3 regions of the Pseudomonas sp. DWP3-1-2 genome follow, and region 2 is predicted to be linked to each of the others. Evidence: predicted binding sites of a transcription regulator. Region 2 holds the regulator's gene; each other region holds the start of a gene.
The links. Region 2 encodes sigma-54, which starts transcription at its own class of promoters, with help from an activator protein. Its sites were predicted from a motif close to ANTGGCATNNANNTTGCTNT; they were not measured.
Positions count from the first base shown of each region.

Region 1 (7,593 bases), on a different contig from region 2:
AAATGTCTCAGCGCCGGATGATGGAAGCGGTGCCCAATGCCGATGTGATCATCACCAACCCGACCCACTTTGCCGTTGCGCTCAAGTATGACCCGGAGCAGGGTGGGGCACCGATGCTGGTGGCCAAGGGAACGGACTTCATGGCCCTCAAGATTCGTGAAATCGGTGCTCACCATCAGATTCTGATTCTCGAATCGGCGGGGCTGGCGCGTTCGATCTATTACAGCACCGAACTGGACCAGGAAATCCCGGCCGGGCTTTATCTGGCGGTGGCGCAGGTGCTGGCGTATGTCTATCAGATTCGGCAGTACCATTCGGGTCGCGGCAAGCGGCCGGATCCGTTGGGGGACATCACCATTCCGCCGGATTTGAGGCGGGATTCCTGATGGTGTGGCCTGAGCTTTGCGCAGGTCTGTAGCGTATTGCCTTGCGAGCTTGTCACCGTTGAGGCGTCCTTAAGGCTTTGCGACTTTGGGTGCGCGTCTCGGATCGGGTAGCACTCACACCATTTTCAGCGTTGCGGACTGAGGTTCCGTCCTGACGGCCGGGTCCATTTTGTCGTGGCAAAATAGACGAAAACCGTTTGCGCTGACGTCCGGCCCCTGCTTCGCAGGGGGTCCTTCGCTTCAGTGTCGTGGTGGGGCGACGCGCCGACGGGCCATCCATGGCCCAACGGCGCTCGCTCGGCATCCATGCCGAGCGCACCCCACCCCAACACCTCCACTCAGCCTCCCGACGCGCGTTTGGCGGTGTCTGGGCTATCGCGGTTCGGAAAAGCCAGAATCAACTGCCGAGGCGATTTTCCAGAGGGGCCTCGGCTCGTTGGAGCGAGCGGGCGGCGTTCCGACTTGCCCGCGAGGACGCCGGTACAAAGTGGTTTTTTGTTTTAGAAGTCGCCGTAAGAGCGTAAAGGTGACTATGCCTCACCGCCCTAATGGATGCACATCCCTCGCAGGTCTGCATCAACCGATGCCTGCACAAACCTTCTAGGCATTGCCCAGACGCGGGGGTTAAATACCTGAGAAATCCGCCTCGCAGGTGCTGCATGACCACTCACAACTGGATCGACCTGGCCCAGGATGCCGACACGGGCATTGAGACCCTGCGCGCGCATTTCGAGGGCCACGCCTACGACCCGCATTGGCATGACAGCTATCTGGTGGGCGTCACCGAGCAAGGGGTTCAGCAGTTTCACTGTCGGCGGGCAAAGCATCAAAGTACGCCGGGCAAGGTGTTTCTGCTTGAGCCGGGTGACATTCATGATGGCGAAGCCCCGACCGAAGACGGTTTCACCTACCGCATGCTGTACCTCGATCCACAGTGGCTGACACGGGAACTGAGTGCGGTGTTCGACAACGCTCCCGACAACAGTGAATTGAGCTTCGCTAACACGTTGGCCACCGACGTGCATCTGGCACATGCCACCAGCCTGGCATTTCAGACCCTGCATCAGGGTGAGCTGAAGATCGTCCGCCAGACCGCCCTCGACGGTTTGCTCGAGCGCCTGACCAGCCATTTGCACTGGCGCACTCGCTATGGCGAAGACCCGCGTCTGCCCCTGGTGGCGCAGAAGGCTCGGGAATATCTGCACGCCAACGCCCACCTTGACATCGGTCTTGACCAACTGGCCTTTGTTACGGGCGTCGATCGCTTCCGTCTGACTCGCGCCTTCAAGGCCGCTTATGGCATTGCACCTCATGCGTATCTGGTGCAGTTACGCCTGACCACGGCGCGCCGAATGTTGGCTCGGGGCGAACAACCTGCGAGGGTGGCCATGGAGCTGGGGTTCGCCGATCAGAGCCATCTGGGGCGGTGGTTTGTGCGCGCGTACGGCCTCACGCCAGCGCTCTACCGCAAGCGTTGCTCAAATCTTCCAGACAGATGACACGGCGGTTCGTGAAGATTGATTTCAATGATCTTCACCGGAGTTTGCCCGCCATGTTGCCCTCTTTCCCGACGTTTTTGCCTTTCCTGTTGTTTGCTTTCGTGGCGTCTATCACGCCGGGTCCGACCAATATTCTGGTGTTGAGTAACAGTGCTCGATACGGGTTGGCAGCCGCCATGCCGATTATCTTCGGCGCCTGCGCCAGCGCTGCGACCATTGTGCTGCTGGTCGGTGCCGGGGCGGGCTCGTCGCTGTCCGCTTTGCCCGTCGTGCAAGCCACGATGCAGTGGGTCGGCGTGGCTTGGTTGAGTTACCTCGCGTGGCAGATTTTCAGCGCGCCGGCAGCTGCCCTGGAGACTTGCAGCACCGACGGCCGACTCGGGCTGGTGGGGGCCGCCAGCCTGCAATTGATCAACCCCAAGACCTGGATGATGGCGCTGGCCGTCGTCAGTGTGTTCGCCGGGGCGGGCGAGCAACGCCTGACTCATGTGGCCTGCCTGTCATTGGCATTTTTCCTGATTTCGCTGCCGTGCCTTGGCGTTTGGGCGCTACTGGGTGCTGGTTCCAGACGCTGGTTGCGCTCACCTCGGGTGATGCAGCGTTTCAATCGCTGGATGGCTTTATTACTGCTGGCGTCCGCCTGGCTGAGTGTGCTGATGTGATCCACGCGTCGGCATGCCGGAGCACCAAGCCCTGCCACCACTTCTCCTAATGTTGCCTCTTTGTTCACTATTGGAAAGCTTCTTGCAACAAGCCAACCCAGGTCGCCTTTGGCGTCAAAGTTTTGGTTTAGCGCAGGTGAAGAATCGGTGGATCGCTCTCAATTAATCAGCAGCGCACGCAGCAATCTCGCGGGTCTCGGCCGAGGGCAGTTGGGTGTGCCTTTGCTGCTGCTGGTCATGATGGCAATGATGATGTTGCCCATGCCGCCGTTTCTGCTGGACGTGTTTTTTACCTTCAACATCGCGCTCTCCATCGTGGTACTGCTGGTCTGTGTGTACGCCCTGCGTCCACTGGATTTCTCGGTTTTCCCGACCATTCTGCTCGTCGCGACGCTGCTCCGGCTGGCGCTGAACGTCGCCTCCACGCGGGTGGTGATGCTGCACGGTCAGGATGGTCATGCCGCGGCCGGTAAGGTGATTCAGGCTTTCGGTGAAGTGGTGATCGGCGGTAACTACGTCGTGGGTATCGTGGTTTTCTCCATCCTGATGATCATCAACTTCGTTGTAATCACCAAGGGTGCCGGGCGGATTTCCGAGGTGAGCGCGCGTTTCACCCTGGACGCGATGCCGGGCAAGCAAATGGCAATTGACGCCGACCTGAACGCCGGGCTCATCGATCAGCCTGAAGCCAAGCGTCGTCGTCTGGAAGTCGCCCAGGAGGCCGAGTTCTACGGCTCCATGGACGGTGCCTCGAAGTTCGTTCGCGGTGACGCCATCGCGGGTCTGTTGATCCTGTTCATCAACCTCATCGGCGGCATCCTGGTGGGCATGATGCAGCACAACATGACGTTTGCCGACGCAGGCAAGATTTATACCCTGCTAACCATCGGTGACGGTTTGGTGGCGCAATTGCCATCACTGCTGTTGTCCACCGCTGCCGCGATCATGGTGACCCGTGCTTCCGGTTCGGAAGAGATGGGCAAGCTGATCAATCGCCAGATGTTCACTTCCCACAAGGCGCTGGCGGTGTCGGCCGGTATCATGATTGTCATGGGCCTGGTGCCGGGCATGCCGCACTTTTCCTTCATCAGCCTCGGGCTGGTGGCGGGCGGTGTCGCCTATCTGCTGTGGAAAAAACAGAACGTGGTCAAGGTTCAGGCGCTGGAAGAGGTCAAGCGCCAGCAGGAAATGTTGCCGTCCCCGACCCGTGTCCAGGATTCCAAGGAGCTGGGCTGGGATGACGTGACGCCGATCGACATGATTGGTCTTGAAGTGGGTTATCGATTGATTCCGCTGGTGGACCGCAATCAGGGTGGTCAGTTACTGGCTCGGATCAAGGGCGTGCGCAAAAAGCTCTCGCAGGAGCTGGGCTTTCTCATGCCCACCGTGCATATCCGCGACAACCTCGATCTGGCCCCCAGCGCCTATCGCTTGACGCTGATGGGTGTGACGCTGGCTGAAGCCGAGATCTACCCTGACCGCGAGCTGGCGATTAATCCGGGTCAAGTATTCGGCACGCTCAACGGCATCACCGCCAAGGACCCGGCGTTCGGTCTGGAAGCGGTCTGGATCGAAATCAGCCAGCGCAGTCAGGCGCAGTCCTTGGGTTATACCGTGGTCGATGCCAGTACCGTAGTGGCAACCCACCTCAATCAGATCCTCTACAAACACTCTCATGAGCTGATTGGTCACGAAGAAGTCCAGCAATTGATGCAATTACTGGCTAAAAGCTCACCAAAACTGGCTGAAGAGCTGGTGCCGGGGATCCTGTCACTGTCAGCGTTGCTCAAGGTTTTGCAGTCGCTTCTGGCCGAGCAAGTGCCTGTTCGCGACATTCGCAGTATCGCTGAGGCGATCGCCAACAACGCCATGCGGAGTCAAGATACCGCCGCTTTGGTTGCAGCCGTGCGCGTCGGACTGAGCCGCGCAATCGTCCAAAGCATTGTAGGCATTGAGCCGGAGCTGCCTGTTATCACTCTGGAACCAAGGTTGGAACAGATATTGCTCAATAGTTTGCAGAAGGCCGGTCAGGGTCAGGAAGAAGGCGTTCTGCTTGAACCAAGCATGGCAGAAAAGCTCCAGCGTTCGCTGATCGACGCGGCGCAGCGTCAGGAGATGCAGGGCTTGCCAGTGATCCTTTTGGTTGCAGGTCCGATTCGCGCCATGTTGTCACGGTTTGGACGGCTGGCTGTACCGAACATGCATGTGTTGGCGTACCAGGAAATTCCTGACAATAAGCAAGTCACCATCGTAGCGACTGTCGGGCCTAACGGCTGAGGTAGTGAGTCATGCAAGTTAAGCGATTTTTCGCCGCCGATATGCGTCAAGCCATGAAGCTGGTTCGAGATGAGCTGGGCGCGGAAGCGGCCATCATCGGTAACCGGCGCATTGCCGGTGGCGTGGAGCTGACTGCAGCGCTGGATTACAAGCTTTCTGCGTTGGCCCCTCGGGTGCCGAACATTGAGCTTGAAGACGAACTGCGTAAGACCCAATCCCGAATTGTCTCTGCCCAGGCCGAGCTGAATAATCGTGGCGACAGTGACCCTTCGGTCAACCGTCAGTTGTTCGCCGGCATGCCACTCAGCGCCGCTGATACGCACATCGAGCCGACGCTCGAAGAGCCGCCGCGTCCTTTTGTCCAGGCCCAGACCGCTCCGGCCGAACCGGCAGGCGGGCAGCGTGCCTACGAAAACATGCGCTTTGAACTCAACGGTCTGCGTGAGCTGCTGGAAGTCCAGTTGGGCTCGCTGGCCTGGAATCAACTGCAGGGCAGCCGGCCGCAACAGGCCAACCTGTGGCGTCGCCTGCAGCGTATCGGTTTGTCCGGTCCGCTGTCCCGTGACCTGTTGGCGATGGTCAGCGAAATAGAAGAGCCTCGTCAGTCCTGGCGCATGCTGCTGGCCCACCTGGCACGGATGATTGCCACCCCGGAGGTCGAACCGCTGGAAGAAGGGGGTGTCATCGCCATGGTCGGCCCGGCGGGCATGGGCAAGACGACCACGCTGGCCAAACTGGCGGCGCGCTATGTGTTGAAGTACGGCGCGCAGAACATCGCGCTGGTCAGCATGGACAGCTTTCGCATCGGTGCCCAGGAACAGCTCAAGACGCTGGGCCGCATCCTCAACGTGCCGGTGACCCATGTCGACCCGGGCCAGTCTCTGGCTCAGGCCCTGGATCCGCTGCTGCGCAAGCGCGTCGTGCTGATTGACACCGCCGGCCTGCAAGCCAGCGACCCGGCCCTGCGCATGCAGCTCGAAAGTCTGGCCGGGCGTGGCATCAAGGCACGCAATTACCTGGTGTTGGCAACGACCAGTCAGAAGCAAGTGCTGACCGCTGCCTACCACAGTTACAAGCGTTGCGGTCTGGCCGGGTGCATCCTGACCAAGCTGGACGAAACCGCGAGCCTGGGTGAAGTACTCAGTCTGGCGATCAGTCATGAACTTCCCGTGGCCTACCTGACTGACGGGCCGCGTATTCCTGATGATTTACACCTTCCTCGCAGGCACCAACTGGTCTCCCGTGCGGTCAATGTGCAGATGCAGGAAGAACCGAGCGAAGAAGCGATGGCGGATATGTTCGCCGACCTTTACCACAACCCAAGCAAGCGGGTGGGTTAGGTGAAACGAACTACTGAAATTTACCTGCATCGATGGTCTGCCACGCATTGTTCCGAAGCGAACGTGCAGCCGCCAATGTGGCTTCGGTCTACGCAAGACAAGGTAATGAATAAACATGGGTAGCATGCATCCCGTACAGGTGATCGCGGTGACCGGCGGCAAAGGTGGCGTCGGTAAGACTAACGTGTCAGTGAATCTATCGCTGGCCTTGGCTGAGCTTGGCCGGCGCGTCATGCTGCTGGACGCCGACCTTGGCCTGGCCAATGTCGACGTGCTGCTGGGTCTGACGCCCAAGCGAACCCTTGCCGATGTGATTGAAGGCCGTTGCGAATTGCGCGATGTGCTCCTTCAGGGGCCTGGCGGGATCCGCATCGTGCCGGCCGCTTCCGGTACCCAGAGCATGGTGCACCTGACCCCGGCGCAGCATGCCGGTCTGATCCAGGCCTTCAGCGACATCGGCGATAACCTGGACGTGCTGGTCATTGACACGGCCGCAGGTATTGGCGAATCGGTGGTGAGCTTCGTGCGCGCCGCTCAGGAAGTGCTGTTGGTGGTGTGCGATGAACCCACGTCGATCACTGACGCCTACGCCTTGATCAAACTGCTTAACCGCGATTACGGCATGAACCGCTTCCGCGTCCTGGCCAACATGGCTCAGAGCCCGCAGGAAGGTCGCAATCTGTTTGCCAAGCTGACCAAAGTGACAGACCGTTTTCTGGACGTTGCCCTGCAGTACGTGGGCGCCGTCCCTTACGATGAGTGTGTGCGCAAGGCTGTGCAGAAGCAGCGGGCCGTTTATGAAGCCTTCCCGCGCTCCAAATGCTCCCTGGCCTTCAAGGCGATCGCGCAGAAAGTCGACACCTGGCCGTTGCCGGCCAACCCCCGCGGTCATCTTGAGTTTTTCGTCGAGCGACTTGTCCACCAGACATTTGCGGGGCCTGTCCAATGACAGCCAGCGGCTACCAGATGTACAGCAAAGCTTCCAAGAACTCGCAGTACGAACTGATCGAGCGCTACGCGCCGCTGGTCAAGCGTATCGCCTATCACTTGCTGGCGCGTCTGCCGGCCAGCGTTCAGGTCGAAGACTTGATCCAGGCTGGGATGATCGGGCTGCTTGAGGTCTCCACCAAATACGACTGCACCAAGGGCGCGAGCTTCGAAACCTATGCGGGTATTCGTATCCGGGGTGCGATGCTTGATGAGGTGCGTAAAGGGGATTGGGCGCCACGTTCGGTTCACCGCAATACGCGCATGGTCAGTGACGCAATTCGCTCAATTGAAGCTAAAACGGGTCGTGACGCTAAAGATCATGAAGTTGCGGCCGAACTCCAATTGAGTCTCGATGATTATTACGGGATTCTGAACGATACCTTGGGCAGCCGGCTGTTCAGTTTCGACGACCTTTTGCAGGACGGCGAACATGAAGGTC
Region 1 is NZ_JAFCTZ010000005.1:245,515-253,107, reverse strand. Features, by position in the region: gene flhB (flagellar biosynthesis protein FlhB) at 1-386, shown strand, start outside; gene ACP7B0_RS14580 (AraC family transcriptional regulator) at 1,046-1,885, shown strand; gene ACP7B0_RS14575 (LysE family translocator) at 1,939-2,547, shown strand; gene flhA (flagellar biosynthesis protein FlhA) at 2,695-4,824, shown strand; gene flhF (flagellar biosynthesis protein FlhF) at 4,836-6,164, shown strand; gene fleN (flagellar synthesis regulator FleN) at 6,280-7,113, shown strand; gene fliA (RNA polymerase sigma factor FliA) at 7,110-7,593, shown strand, end outside.
Region 1: the regulator sigma-54 is predicted to act here: its motif matches at 2,617-2,636, upstream of flhA (flagellar biosynthesis protein FlhA).

Region 2 (7,593 bases):
TACCTGCCTCAGGAAGCCTCGATTTTCCGCAAGCTGTCCGTCTCGGACAACATCATGGCCATCCTTGAGACCCGCAAGGAACTGGACAGCGCGGCGCGGCGCAAGGAACTGGAAAGCCTGCTGCAGGAATTCCACATCACCCATATTCGCGACAACCTGGGGATGAGCCTGTCCGGTGGCGAACGTCGCCGGGTTGAAATTGCACGCGCCCTGGCTACTTCACCGAAATTCATTCTGCTCGACGAACCTTTCGCCGGCGTGGACCCGATTTCAGTCGGCGACATCAAGCAGATCATCCATCACTTGAAAGCCAAGGGTATCGGCGTTTTGATCACCGATCACAACGTTCGGGATACTCTGGACATCTGCGAAACCGCTTACATCGTCAACGATGGGCAACTGATCGCCGAAGGCGACTCGGAAACCATTCTGGCAAATCAACTGGTGAAAGAGGTCTACCTCGGTCACGAGTTCCGCCTGTAATTACTGTGGTGCCTCGCCCCTCCAAGCGAGCAATGCCTGGATGTTTTCGATGATGATGCATTAATTGCCATCACACTCTAGGCAAACACTTTGGTTTCAGGCATATAATTTGCTTATGCAGGCGCTCCGGCGCCCCGGTAGTGGATGGCGCGTGTGCGCCGGCGAATAAGGTGTTAAGCCCCAGCCATGAAACCATCGCTAGTCTTGAGAATGGGCCAGCAGCTGACGATGACGCCGCAGCTGCAACAGGCCATCCGCTTACTCCAGCTTTCGACTCTGGATCTCCAACAAGAGATTCAAGAGGCGCTGGAGTCCAACCCTATGCTGGAACGCCAGGAAGAAGGAGAAGACTTCGACAACGCTGACCCCCTGGCCGACAGCGTCGAGCAAAAGCCCAATCCCGACGTTCAGGAGCCGACTTATCAGGAACCCGCCCCTACGGTAGACAACCTGGAAGAAGGCGACTGGAACGAGCGCATTCCCAATGAATTGCCAGTGGACACTGCCTGGGAAGACGTCTACCAGACCAGCGCCAGCAGCCTGCCCAGCAATGACGATGACGAATGGGACTTTACGACTCGCACGTCCGTGGGTGAAAGCCTGCAGAGCCATTTGCTCTGGCAGCTGAATCTGGCGCCCATGTCCGATACCGATCGTCTGATTGCCGTGACGCTGATCGACTGCATCAACAATCAGGGTTATCTGGACGAAACCCTCGAAGAGATTCTCGACGCCTTTGATCCCGAGCTGGATATCGAACTGGACGAGATCGAGGCCGTTCTGCACCGCATCCAGCAATTCGAACCTGCGGGCATCGGGGCGCGCAACCTCAGCGAATGCCTGTTGCTGCAATTGCGCCAACTGCCCGCCAAAACCCGCTGGCTGGCTGAAGCTCAGCGCCTGGTCAGCGACTTTATCGACCTGCTCGGCAGTCGCGACTACAGCCAGCTGATGCGCCGCATGAAGCTCAAGGAAGATGAGCTGCGTCAGGTCATCGAGCTGGTTCAGAGCCTCAATCCACGGCCGGGCTCGCAAATCGAATCCACCGAAGCCGAATATGTTGTGCCTGACGTTATCGTGCGCAAGGACAACGAGCGCTGGCTGGTGGAGCTTAATCAGGAATCGGTGCCTCGCCTGCGGGTGAACCCTCAATACGCCGGGTTCGTGCGCCGCGCCGACACCAGTGCCGACAACACCTTCATGCGCAATCAGTTGCAGGAAGCCCGCTGGTTCATCAAGAGCCTGCAGAGCCGCAACGAAACGCTGATGAAAGTCGCCACCCAGATCGTCGAGCATCAACGCGGCTTTCTGGAATATGGCGACGAGGCCATGAAACCGCTCGTCCTGCATGACATTGCTGAGGCGGTCGGCATGCACGAATCGACGATTTCCCGCGTGACTACGCAAAAATTCATGCATACGCCGCGCGGCATATACGAATTGAAATATTTCTTTTCGAGCCACGTCAGCACGTCGGAGGGCGGTGAATGTTCGTCCACGGCGATTCGGGCGATCATCAAAAAACTGGTTGCCGCTGAAAATCAGAAAAAGCCGTTGAGTGACAGCAAGATCGCTGGTTTACTGGAGGCACAAGGCATTCAGGTAGCTCGTCGCACAGTTGCTAAATACCGCGAATCACTGGGCATTGCGCCATCCAGCGAACGCAAGCGACTGATGTGATCCGGCCGGGTAAAGACAGGGTGCGCACAACCCGCAGTCGTTTTTACCCGAGCCAGAGCTGCAAGCCAAAGCGTTCCAGTGGTAGGCAAAAGCCTGCCTCTTTATGCACTGGCAATAAGGAGAAAGCGGTATGCAAGTCAACATCAGTGGACATCAACTGGATGTGACCGACGCCCTACGCGACTACATCACCGAAAAACTCGGACGACTGGAGCGCCACTTCGACAAGATAACCAATGTGCAGGTCATCATGGAGGTCGAGAAACTGAAACAGAAAATCGAAGCCACCCTGCACATCCCTGGTGCGAAAGTGGTCGCCAATGCGGAACATGACGACATGTACGCGGCGATCGACCTTCTGACCGACAAGCTCGACAGACAATTGCTCAAGCATAAGGAAAAGCAGATCGGCCACCTTCAAGGTGCGACGGCTCGCTGATACCCCCCACATGATCCGACTTGAAAACATCCTGACCCCCGGCCGTTCACTTGTGAACGTGTCGGGTGGCAGTAAAAAACGTGTACTCGAATCCATTGGCAATCTGATCGGCAAAGAAGTGCCTGATCTGGATTCGCAAACCGTGTTCGAGAGCCTCGTCGCCCGGGAAAAACTCGGGTCAACCGGCTTTGGAAACGGGATTGCGATCCCCCACTGCCGTCTTGCCGGGTGCTCGGCGCCCATCAGCGCCGTGTTGCGCCTTGATGCTCCTGTAGAATTCGACGCTATCGATGGCGCGCCAGTGGACCTGCTATTTGTCCTGCTGGTCCCTGAAGCCGCCACCGATGAGCACCTTGAGCTGCTGCGCCAGATAGCCAGCATGCTTGACCGCACCGATGTGCGTGAACGCCTGCGCAGCGCCCAAAGCAGTGAAACGCTTTATCAGGTGGTGCTGGACGTGCAGAGCGGTAACTGACCATGCGCATGATAATCGTCAGTGGCCGTTCAGGCTCCGGCAAGAGCACTGCACTGGACGTGCTGGAGGACAGCGGCTTCTATTGCGTTGACAACCTCCCTGCTGGCCTGCTGCCCGAGCTGGCCGAGCGCGCGCTGATCAATACGGAACTGGCCGAGCCGCTGCTCGCCGTGTCCATTGACGCCCGCAATCTGCCAAGCCATCTGACGCGCTTCCCGCAAATGCTTCAGGAAGTGCGCTCGCGCAATATTCAATGCGACGTGCTTTATCTGGATGCGGACGAAGCCACGCTTTTCAAGCGTTTTTCGGAAACCCGACGCCGTCACCCGTTGAGCACGGCCAATCGTTCACTGGCCGAAGCGATACGGGACGAAACCACGCTGCTGGGCCCGATCATCGATCTGGCCGATCTGAAGATCAACACCACGCACCTGAACCTCTATCAATTGCGCGACGCCCTGAAGCTGCGGCTGCTGAACAAGCCAGAACCGGGCACCGCCTTCCTGATCGAGTCGTTTGGATTCAAGCGCGGCATGCCCGTGGATGCCGACCTTGTGTTCGACGTGCGCTGCCTGCCCAATCCTTACTGGAAACCTGAGCTGCGCGAGCATTCAGGTCTGGAACAACCGGTTGCCGACTACCTCGCCGCACAGCCCGATGTCGAGGAGATGTTTCAGGACATCTTCGCGTACCTCAACAAGTGGCTGCCCCGCTTCGCGGCCAGCAACCGCTCGTACGTCACCATTGCCATTGGCTGCACCGGCGGGCACCACCGCTCTGTTTACCTGACCGAGCGCCTGGGTCAAGTCTTGCATCAATCCCTCAAGAACGTTCAGGTCCGCCACCGCGACCTAGGCTGAAAGGACTTCCACTGCGATGCCCGCTCGTCAAATCACCATCATCAACAAGCTGGGCCTTCATGCCCGTGCAGCCGCCAAATTTGTGGGCGTGGCCGGCAGGTTCCCCTGCCAGATCAGAGTCGGACGTGCGCCTGACAGCATGGTCGATGGCAAAAGCATCATGGCCGTTATGATGCTGGCCGCCGGCAAAGGCACAGAAATCCATTTGTCGACCGAAGGCGAAGACGAACAGGCTGCGCTGGACGGACTCGTCGAGTTGATCAATAACAGGTTTGATGAAGGGGAATGACCGAGCCGCCTGGCTTCATTGAATCATCTGCGTAAAAAAGCCCGATCCAGGATTGACTCCGGATCGGGCTTTTTCGTTAGAGAAGGATTTAGCCCTTCTTCACAAACTCTGATTTCAGCTTCATTGCGCCGATACCGTCGATCTTGCAGTCGATGTCGTGATCGCCGTCAACCAGGCGGATGTTCTTGACCTTGGTACCGACTTTGACCACGAGGGAGGAACCTTTGACTTTCAGGTCCTTGATGACGGTGACGGTGTCGCCATCCTGCAGCGTATTACCGACCGAATCCTTGATGACTTTGACGTCGTCGGCAGCTTCCGCAGCGCCTTCGGCGGACCATTCGTGCGCGCATTCCGGGCAGATCAGCATGGCGCCGTCTTCGTAGGTGTATTCGGAATTGCATTTCGGGCAGGCAGGTAAGCTCACGGTGATTCTCGCGTCAAAGGGTAAAAACCATGGATTATAAGGGGTTTTTCCCGATGCCGCGTCACCAATCTCGGCAGTGCCCGGCGCGGCCCGTCCAGGCTTCAGTACCCCGCACGCCCACTCAGGCCAGGGCGGCCTGATAACGACGGGAAACTTCGGCCCAGTTGATGACGTTGTAAAACGCATTGATGTATTCAGGTCGGCGGTTCTGATAGCGCAGGTAGTATGCGTGCTCCCACACATCCAGCCCCAGAATCGGTGTATTACCGCTCATCAACGGGCTGTCCTGATTGCCGCTGCTTTCCACCACAAGATTTTTCTCAGGCGTAACGCTCAACCACGCCCAGCCGCTGCCGAAGCGCGTCAACGCCGCTTTGGTAAAAGCTTCTTTGAACGGTTCGAAACCCCCCAGCTGTTCATCCATGGCCTTGGCTACATCACCCTCAGGCAAACCGCCGCCTGCCGGGCTCATCACAGCCCAGAACAGCGAATGGTTCGCGTGCCCGCCGCCCTGATTGATAACCGCCGGACGCAGTTTTTCCGGCAACTGCTGCACCTCGCCAACCAGCTTCTCGATTGACCATTCGGCCCATTCGGTCCCTTCAAGGGCAGCGTTAAGGTTGTTGATATAGGTCTGGTGATGCTTCGTGTAGTGAATTTCCATGGTCTGCGCATCGATGTGTGGTTCCAGGGCATCGTAGGCATAGGGCAAGGCAGGCAAGGTAAACGGCATATCAATGTACTCCGTAAGAATGGGCAAACGTGGCAGCGTTACGCTGCAATGACACCCGCGCGTGCTCACCGCCACTGCTCAACAGCCGTTGGGTCCGAGGGTATTCGCCATGCTCGCTGATGAACGTCAGCAACTCGGCGTAGGTTTTGCTGCTATGACGCAGTGCGGCCTTGCGCAAGGCGGGCGTGAACTGCTGATCCTGCATAACCTGCAGCAAGCGCTGATGAATCGCGCACAGGTACTCGGCGCTCTCCTCCGGCTGGTGCAGGCTCAGGTGCAGGTCCGCCAGGTTGTGATGGGAGATGACGCAAGCCGCGACAGCTTCGTCAGGGTTGGGCCAGCGGTCTAACAACACCTGAGCCAGCGCCAGCGCCTGCAGGTACAACTCACGGGCATCGACCAGCTCACCGAGGTTGAAACAGCGATTGGCCTGTTCAATGGTGCGTTTCCAGTGCTCCATGGCGCGGCTCCCTTGGCAGCAGCTGGCGAGCGCCAGGCCACGCCAGCAGTGAGGTTTTCAGGATCGGACCGAGGCAGTACGGCCCCCGTGCATTGCTTGAGCCGGGCTTGCACGCTCAGTGAGCGCCGTAACCCGTAACTCGCGGCAGCACGTGAAGCCCTGCAATATCACGAATAAGACTCATTATTATTTGATATCAGAAGCCAAGACAACCCCGAAAATGAAAGGGTTTTGTAAAGAGAGCAAAAACCCTCCCTCATATCAGCCCTTCACGGCGCCGGTCTGATCTGCAAATGGTCCACTTCCAGCACATGACCCGCGCCGACATCCATCAATACGTAGAACTCGCCCGGCGGGCGCTTGAAGGTGAATGTGGAGTCAGGGCCGAATTTGCCGGGAATAAGAATCCGTTCGTTGTAGTCGATCACATCCACGGTCACGTCCGGTACGCCGACACCACTGGAAAATCCACCGGTGCAACGAACTTTCCGGTCAGGCAGTTCTTCACACTGGCAGAACAGCCCGTGGGCATGGGCACTGCTTGCCAGACCCAACAAGCCCGCAACCGCGACCAGACGCAAAGCGTTCAAGCGGATCATCGTTTGTCTCCCGGTCTGGCCAGCCATTGGACCGTTTGGGGTGACGCCTGGGTCAGGGGGATTGCCTTCTGATGGACCGAGCCATCCCAACCTTCCAGAGTTATCCAAAGCTCATCATCTGCTTGTGTGGAGGTCGGTATCGGCACTTCAGCCCCCAACCGATAAGGGCTGCCTTCAAAAATCGCACCGGCAGCGCGCAGACTGCGCGGCTTGCCCATGCGCATGTAAACGGCCTTGACCTGACTGATGCAGGCTTGGCACAGAGTTGCGTTGAATTCCTTCACAAAGCCGGCTGGCCCATCCGACTCCGGGCCATCGTCGTGTACTTCGGCCAGCGTCAGGCTCCATGGGCCGATTTGAACATCGCCCATGATTCGCTCACCCAGCCCACCATCGCCCCGCATGAGCGCAGCGTTCTTGAAATAGGCAGGCATGAAGCCCAGCGGGATCAACAGCAGCAGGATATTCAGGTGAAAACGCCACTTGAGCCACAGACGTGCGAGTCGGGTGCTGGGCAGGGAGGTTTTCTTTCTGGAGGCAGCGGTGGTCCGGCTCATGAGTTGATCTCCTGGCGGACGGCGCTCACCGCACTCAGGCGTTGCGTGTCGCGTTCCGGGCGCTTGAGCAGCGCCACGGTGGCCAGCGCAGTGCGTTTGCTCCAGATCAGCAGACCGCTAAGCACCATCATGCTTAACAGCAAACCGAAGACAAACCAGACCATCTTGATCCAGATCCCGCCGAAATCCCCGGTGTGCAACGGCCGCATGGACTCAGTCACGAACTCCAGTTTCGAATTGTCCGCCAGCAGTCGCTGGCCAATGATTGCCCCGTTGTAGGGATTGATTTCTGCGGTCTGGAACATCAACGGGTACCAACCCCGCCCTCCTACGGTCAGCGGTGCGTAAGCCGTACCGGGAAGCTCGGCGAAGGAGATTTCCAGCCCCGGAACTTCACGTTGGGCCACGCTGATCGCTTGATCGAGATTGAAGGTCGGTGGTCGCTCTCCCGAGGGTGAAAGGGGCACCTCTTCGCGGGCGACGAATACCGGAACGCCCTCGGTTGATAGGGAAATACGATTGTCGAAAAGCAGCGCCTGAATCAGAAACCAGGTCCCGGTGATGGAAATGACGGCGATAAACCAGATTGAC
Region 2 is NZ_JAFCTZ010000002.1:79,693-87,285, reverse strand. Features, by position in the region: gene lptB (LPS export ABC transporter ATP-binding protein) at 1-483, shown strand, start outside; gene ACP7B0_RS06245 (RNA polymerase factor sigma-54) at 670-2,163, shown strand; gene hpf (ribosome hibernation-promoting factor, HPF/YfiA family) at 2,294-2,602, shown strand; gene ptsN (PTS IIA-like nitrogen regulatory protein PtsN) at 2,613-3,077, shown strand; gene rapZ (RNase adapter RapZ) at 3,080-3,937, shown strand; gene ACP7B0_RS06225 (HPr family phosphocarrier protein) at 3,954-4,226, shown strand; gene ACP7B0_RS06220 (zinc ribbon domain-containing protein YjdM) at 4,315-4,653, opposite strand; gene ACP7B0_RS06215 (superoxide dismutase) at 4,775-5,386, opposite strand; gene ACP7B0_RS06210 (hypothetical protein) at 5,388-5,846, opposite strand; gene ACP7B0_RS06205 (hypothetical protein) at 6,116-6,445, opposite strand; gene ACP7B0_RS06200 (thiamine pyrophosphate-binding protein) at 6,442-7,002, opposite strand; gene ACP7B0_RS06195 (PepSY-associated TM helix domain-containing protein) at 6,999-7,593, opposite strand, start outside.

Region 3 (7,593 bases), on a different contig from region 2:
GCGTTGGCGAAGAAGGTGTGCGACGTCTTTGTCGTAAGTGGGGCAACCGCCGTTGGCTACCTGTGTGATTACCTAAGCAAAAGCCGGGCCAGAGACGCGAAGAACGGCTTTTCGTTGGAGCGAACGGGGTGGCGATCCACCTTGCCCGCAGAGGCGTCAACTCAGCGAGTCATGATGCCAGCCCGGAAGTCGATTCGCGGGCAAGCCTCGCTCCAACAGGCCCAGCATCGCTCTCCTCACCCCAGCATCTCGCTCATGGCAATGATTTGCTCGGCCACCTGGATCAGCTTCTGTTGTCTGCTCATGGCCTGGCGTCGCATCAGGGTATAGGCCTCTTCTTCCTTGCAATCCTTCATTTTCATCAGCAGTCCCTTGGCCAGTTCAATGCGTTTGCGCTCGGCCAATTGCTGGTCGCGTGCCTGAAGTTGGGCACGCAGGGCCTGATCGCTCTCAAATCGTGCCATGGCGACATCAAGGATGGGTTGCAGGCGCTGGGCATGAATGCCTTCAACGATATAGGCGCTTACGCCGGATTTGATGGCCTGGCGCATGACGCCGGGGTCATGTTCATCGGTGAACATCACGATCGGGCGCGGCTGATCACGGCTGACCAGCACCACTTGCTCCATGACGTCCCGGCCCGGAGATTCGGTATCGATCAGGATCACATCGGGGCGAATCGCTTCAACCCGTGCGGGCAGGTCGATGATCAGCCCGGACTCATCGATGACGTCGAAGCCCGCTTCGCTGAGCGCCGCTTTCAGGCGCCCGACTTTTTTCGGCGTGTCGTTGATTAACAGGATACGTAGCATGATGGCGGCCTCAGCGACTGACAGCGGCGAGGGGGGCGTCAGCCAGTGCATGCAGTTTGAAACTGCGCGCGTAACCTGCGGGATTGCTGCCGTCCCAGACCTTGCCGTCGATCAGTTGACTGCTGCGCATGGCAGAAGCGGGCACCTTGATGCCCAGCGCTTCGGCAGCCTGACGATACAGCTTCAGTTGCTGAACGCTGTTGGCCACCTCAAGGTAGTCCGGGTCTTCGCGCAGCAACCCCCAGCGCCGAAATTGAGTCATGAACCACATGCCGTCGGACAGGTACGGCAGGTTCACCTCACCACCGCCATGAAAGCGCAGGGCGTGATGATCCTGCCATTCGTTGCCCAGCCCATCGCTGTATTCGCCCAGCAGGCGTGGTTCGATGCAGGTGGCGGGGGCGTCGAGGTACTCTTTGCCACTGAGCAACTGCGCGGTGCTGCGGCGGTTTTCCTGGTTTTGCTCGATGAAACGGCTGGCCTCCAGAACGGCCATCATCAGTGCGCGCGCCGTGTTGGGGTTTTGCTCGACGAACTCGCGGGTGCAGCCCAGGACTTTCTCCGGATGGTCCGGCCAGATCGCCTGCGTGGTGGCAAGGGTAAAGCCCAGCTGTTGCTGCACGGCGCTGGCCCCCCAGGGTTCGCCCACGCAGAACCCGTCGATGCGTCCGGCCTGCAGGTGCGCAACCATCTGGGGCGGCGGCACAACAACGCTGGTGACGTCGTGCAGTGGGTGAATGCCCTGGCTGGCGAGCCAGTAATACAGCCACATCGCATGATTACCGGTGGGGAAGGTCTGGGCGAAGGTCAGCTTTGAGCCGCTTTGGTGCGCGCGGCGGTCCAGTGCTTCAGGAGTGCTCACGCCGGCGTCCTGAAGGGAGCGGGACAGATTAATGCTCTGGCCATTCTGGTTCAGGCCCATCAGCACCGCCATGTCAGTGGTGGGGCCGCCGCCGATGCCCAGTTGCACGGCATAAATCAGGCCGTAGAGGCTGTGAGCCGCATGGAGTTCGCCACTGACCAGTTTGTCCCGCAGGCTGGCCCAGGAAGGCTGGCGTTTGAGATTGAGGGAAAGGCCGTAAGGCTGCGCAAAACCCTGAGTCGCGGCGACCACCAATGACGCGCTGTCAGACAACGCCATGAAGCCCAGGTCCAGGCTGTTCATCTCTGGCGCATCGCTGCCGGCCACCCAGGCGAGCGGGTCGTTCATTGAGTCATTCATAAGCGTTTTCGTCCTTTGCGGGAAATGCCGCTTCCGGCGCTAATACGCGGCGCTTAAAGGGAATAATCCAAAAAAAAGCGTCGTTCAGGTCGTTGCGTAAGCAAAGACGAAAACGACGCCATTGTCTGTGACCCGATCCGCCGTTGGAGCGGGCGCTGATGCCGTTTCCAAGCAAGCGATATGCCAGCGTGACCGCCCGCGATGATACCGACCTTTTAAAAGCTGTTCGCATGCCTCGCGCGCGGCGGTCCAGACGTCTATAATCGCGGACCTGAATTCAGCTTCGCACGAGTCGCGCCCGCCCATGTATAACCTGGCCCGCCAGTTACTGTTCAAACTTTCCCCGGAAACCTCTCACGACCTCTCGCTGGACCTGATTGGTGCCGGCGGACGGTTGGGCCTCAACAGTCTGCTCTGCAAGGCACCTGCGCGTTTGTCGATGACGGTCATGGGGCTGGAGTTTCCCAACCCGGTCGGCCTGGCAGCGGGGCTGGACAAGAACGGCGCGGCTATCGACGGTTTCGCTCAGTTGGGGTTCGGTTTTGTCGAAATCGGTACGGTGACGCCTCGCGCGCAACCGGGCAACCCCAAGCCGCGGATTTTCCGCCTGCCCCAGGCCGAGGCGATCATCAATCGCATGGGCTTCAACAATCTGGGCGTCGATCATCTGGTCAGCCGGGTTCAGGCTGCCAAGTACACCGGCATTCTGGGCATCAACATCGGCAAGAATTTCGATACACCGGTCGAGCGTGCCGTGGACGATTACCTGATCTGCCTGGACAAGGTTTATGCCCATGCCAGCTACGTCACGGTCAACGTCAGTTCGCCCAACACACCAGGGCTGCGCAGCCTGCAGTTTGGCGATTCGTTAAAGCAACTGCTGGAAGCCTTGAGCCTCCGGCAACAGGCGCTGACCCAGCTGCATGGCCGACGCGTGCCGTTAGCGATCAAGATCGCGCCGGACATGACCGATGAAGAAACCGTTCTGGTGGCGACCGCTCTTATGGAGTCCGGCATGGATGCGGTCATCGCCACCAACACCACGCTCAGTCGCCAGGGCGTCGAAGGTCTGCCTTACGGGGACGAGGCGGGCGGGCTGTCAGGTTCGCCAGTGCGCGAGAAGAGCACCCATACCGTCAAGGTTCTGGCCGGTGAGCTGGCGGGTCGTATGCCGATCATTGCTGCCGGGGGCATCACCGAGGGCAGGCACGCCGCCGAGAAAATCGCTGCGGGCGCCAGTCTGGTGCAGATCTATTCCGGCTTCATTTACAAAGGTCCGGCGCTGATTCGCCAGTCGGTGGATGCCATCGCTGCGATGCCCGGTACCTGGGGGTAAAAAAAGGGGCTCCTGAGGAGCCCCTGGGCTTTTGCCCCGCGCCCGGATGGGACGCGCCTGGTTAGGTCATTTTTTCAAAGATTTTCTGGACTGGTCGGAAGTTACCTGATTACCCGACCGCGTGAAGTTCGTTGAGTCTGTGGATTCCCGCAGTGCCGGTCATACCGTCCCAGTTGTCGCCGCGTCCTTCTCGCCAACCATTGATCCATGCCTGGCGTACTGACGGTAGAGTAAAAGGGCAAAGCTCACGGGATTTTCCATGAACGCCAAATTGATATCCGCGTAAAAATGCTCTTTCCAACGGATCACGCTTAAGTCTTCTCATAGGGTGTTGCCCTCGTTTGTTGACTGTAATGTCCCTGGGACCTCGAGATGAGGTCGGGCAGAAATTTTCTGCCGTTGGTACCCGCTGCCGGCGTCGCGGGCTTGGTGCTGTCTCCGTTGCGGTGACAACCTGAGATGAGTTCTAACCAATGGATTGGGCGCTGTGAATGATCGTTTTGTCATAAGCACGTCACATTTGTGCTAACGAAAACATAAGCGCTGACGTGTTTCAAAGTTGATACTTTGTAGAAGCCCGCAATGTCGAGGCTTTCAGCGCAAAACGAGACAGGTTCGCAAGCGCGGGTGATGGCTGAATGCATTCAAGGGCTTTTCGACGAAGGGTCGCGATGTGACTTTTTATTGCGACGTTTGTCGTGCTGAATGAGCTCCTTTTCATGAACCCTGTCCTTTTGCCCAAGGGTTCAAGGATCAACTGCCGCATTGATGTCATTAACTCATGCGGCGGACCGGCACAATGTGTGTGCCACGCAGGTGTTCTCCACGAAAGACGCCTGTTTTAAATCTGGTAGGGCAATGCGTTGCCTACCGCTTATGGCTACGGCCCTGGAAGATTCATGTCCGAACGTTACGAACTTTTCCTCACTTGCCCCAAAGGCCTTGAAGGTCTGCTTTCCGAGGAAGCCACCGCGCTTGGCCTTGAGGAGACCCGGGAACACACCTCGGCCATCCGTGGTATGGCCAGCATGGAAACCGCCTACCGGCTTTGCCTGTGGTCGCGCCTGGCCAACCGTGTCCTTCTGGTGCTCAAGCGCTTCCCGATGAAAGACGCCGAAGACCTTTACCACGGCGTGCTGGACATCGACTGGCAGGATCATCTTGAAGCCGATGGCTCGCTGGCGGTGGAATTCAGTGGTAATGGTTCGGGCATTGATAACACCCATTTCGGCGCCCTGAAGGTCAAGGACGCCATTGTCGACAAACTGCGGACCCCCGATGGTTCGCGGCCTTCGGTCGACAAGCTTAATCCTGATCTGCGGGTGCACCTGCGTCTGGACCGGGGTGAAGCGATTCTGTCTCTGGATTTGTCCGGTCATAGCCTGCACCAGCGCGGCTACCGTTTGCAGCAGGGCGCTGCGCCCCTCAAGGAAAACCTGGCGGCCGCCATCCTGGTTCGTGCCGGCTGGCCACGCATTGCGGCGCAAGGCGGCGCACTGGCCGACCCGATGTGCGGTGTGGGCACTTTTCTGGTGGAGGCAGCCATGATGGCTGCGGACATCGCGCCTAACCTCAAACGTGAACGCTGGGGTTTCTCGGCGTGGCTGGGCCACGTCCCGGCGCTGTGGAACAAGCTGCATGATGAGGCCGTGGCCCGTGCCCAGGCAGGCCTGGCCAAGCCGCCACTGTGGATTCGCGGTTATGAAGCGGACCCGCGCCTGATTCAGCCGGGTCGTAACAACATCGAGCGTGCCGGCTTGAGTGACTGGATCAAGGTCTATCAAGGCGAAGTCGCGACCTTCGAGCCGCGCCCGGATCAGAACCAGAAAGGTCTGGTGATCTGCAACCCGCCTTACGGCGAGCGTCTGGGTGATGAAGCGAGCCTGCTGTATCTCTATCAAAACCTCGGCGAACGTCTGCGTCAGGCCTGTCTGAACTGGGAGGCTGCGGTGTTTACCGGTGCCCCGGATCTGGGCAAGCGCATGGGCATTCGCAGTCACAAGCAGTACGCATTCTGGAACGGCGCGTTGCCGTGCAAGCTGCTGTTGATCAACGTCGTTCCCGATCAGTTCGTCACCGGTGAGCGGCGCACGGCCGAACAGCGCCAGATCGAACGCGAACAGGTCGACACCGAGGATTCCGGTGCGCTGGAAGCGCCCGGCAAGTACGAGAAGTACAACAAGAACGGCAATCCGATCAAGCCCGTGCCGGTGGTTGTCGAGCAGCCGCGCCTGAGCGAAGGCGGGCAGATGTTCGCCAACCGCTTGCAGAAGAACCTCAAGCTGCTGGGTAAATGGGTACGCCGCGAAGGGATTGACTGCTATCGAGTCTATGATGCCGACATGCCGGAATATTCCCTGGCCATCGACCTGTATCACGACTGGGTTCACGTTCAGGAATACGCCGCGCCCAAATCCATCGATCCGGAGAAAGCCTCGGCGCGTCTGTTCGATGCGCTGGCGGCGATTCCTCAGGCGCTGAACATTGACAAGAGTCGCGTGGTGATCAAACGCCGCGAGCGTCAAAGCGGCACCAAACAGTACGAGCGCCAGAGTGCCCAAGGGCAGTTCCGGGAGGTCAGCGAAGGCGGCGTCAAGCTGCTGGTGAACCTGACCGATTACCTGGACACCGGCCTGTTCCTGGATCATCGCCCGATGCGCATGCGTATCCAGCGCGAAGCGGCGGGCAAGCGTTTCCTTAACCTGTACGCTTACACCGCCACTGCCAGCGTGCATGCGGCCAAGGGCGGCGCGCGCAGCACCACCAGCGTCGATTTATCCAAGACCTACCTGGACTGGGCGCGGCGCAACCTGTCGCTGAACGGTTTTTCTGACAAGAACCGTCTGGAGCAGGGCGATGTCATGGCCTGGCTGGAAGCGTGCCGTGAGGAATACGACTTGATCTTCATTGATCCGCCGACGTTCTCCAACTCCAAGCGCATGGAAGGCATCTTCGACGTGCAGCGTGATCAGGTGCAATTGATCGACCTGGCCATGGCCCGTCTTGCGCCTGGCGGTGTGCTGTATTTCTCCAACAACTTCCGCAAGTTTGTGCTCGATGAGAACCTCGGCGAGCGTTACGCGGTGGAGGAAATTACCGCACAGACCATCGATCCGGACTTTGCTCGCAACAGCAAGATCCATCGTGCCTGGAAAATCATGGCTCGCTGATTGCTCTTCATGTGCATTGCGTAACGAGGTCATCGTGCGCAATCGCACATCACCCAGAACAGATGGGCGATGTGAGAGCTGCGTCGGCAGGCATTATGGCTGGCGCATCCGGTGCTTGAATTGTTACATCGTGTTGCTATAGGATCTTGTCAGGAGATGGCATTCCTCCTTGAACCGCCTTGTGCTGATGATGCCTACGTGAACCCTGGACAGGGTGCGTAGGTTCGTCTGCGCCCTGTCCCTAACCCAGGACAGGATCATGATTTTACTTCCCCCATCGCCCCCTTCTCGTTGTGCTTGCCTGCAGTCGCTCTGGCCACACAGGTCTGACGAGGTGCGAACGCCGTGCTGAAATCACTCTTGGTTATCGCCATTGGCGCGTCCCTAGGTGCCTGGCTGCGCTGGCTTCTGGGTATGAAGCTGAATGCACTGTTCCCGACAATTCCCCCAGGCACCGTGGTCGCGAACATGGTGGGGGGCTACATCATTGGCTTTGCTATCGCATTTCTGGCCGCATCCCCCAACCTTAGCCCTGAATGGCGCCTGCTGATCATCACGGGGTTCTGTGGAGGGCTTACCACCTTTTCGACGTTCTCGGCCGAAACGGTCGTCCTGATCCAGGAGGGCAGGCTGCTCTGGGCCCTCGGCTCGGTTTCGTTGCATGTCCTGGGTTCGCTGGCAATGACCGCTGCCGGGCTTCTGTCCTACCAAATGATCGGCACCCGCTGAGGAGATAGAGATGAAAGGTGTTTTAGTGGTGTTCTTTACTCAACAAAACCGCCGCTATCAGGGAAAGATGCTGGGCGACTGGATCGTCGATTTAGCCAAAGAGATGGGGTTGCGTGGCGCGACGCTGTGTACCGGCATCGAGGGCTTCGGGCACACCGGGCAATTGCACTCGGCGCACTTTTTCGAGCTGGCGGATCAGCCGACGGAGATACGTCTGGCCATCACGGAGGAGGAATCAGAACGGTTGTTCGAGCGGCTGGAGACAGAGGACATCTCCGTGTTTTTCACCAAGACCCCAATCGAAATGGGCACCCTGGGCAAAAA
Region 3 is NZ_JAFCTZ010000001.1:31,016-38,608, forward strand. Features, by position in the region: gene ACP7B0_RS00120 (ANTAR domain-containing response regulator) at 237-812, opposite strand; gene ACP7B0_RS00125 (CmpA/NrtA family ABC transporter substrate-binding protein) at 823-2,034, opposite strand; gene ACP7B0_RS00130 (quinone-dependent dihydroorotate dehydrogenase) at 2,339-3,370, shown strand; gene rmf (ribosome modulation factor) at 3,480-3,695, opposite strand; gene rlmKL (bifunctional 23S rRNA (guanine(2069)-N(7))-methyltransferase RlmK/23S rRNA (guanine(2445)-N(2))-methyltransferase RlmL) at 4,270-6,540, shown strand; fluoride riboswitch at 6,684-6,744, shown strand; gene crcB (fluoride efflux transporter CrcB) at 6,886-7,269, shown strand; gene ACP7B0_RS00150 (DUF190 domain-containing protein) at 7,280-7,593, shown strand, end outside.
Region 3: the regulator sigma-54 is predicted to act here: its motif matches at 2,203-2,222, upstream of ACP7B0_RS00125 (CmpA/NrtA family ABC transporter substrate-binding protein).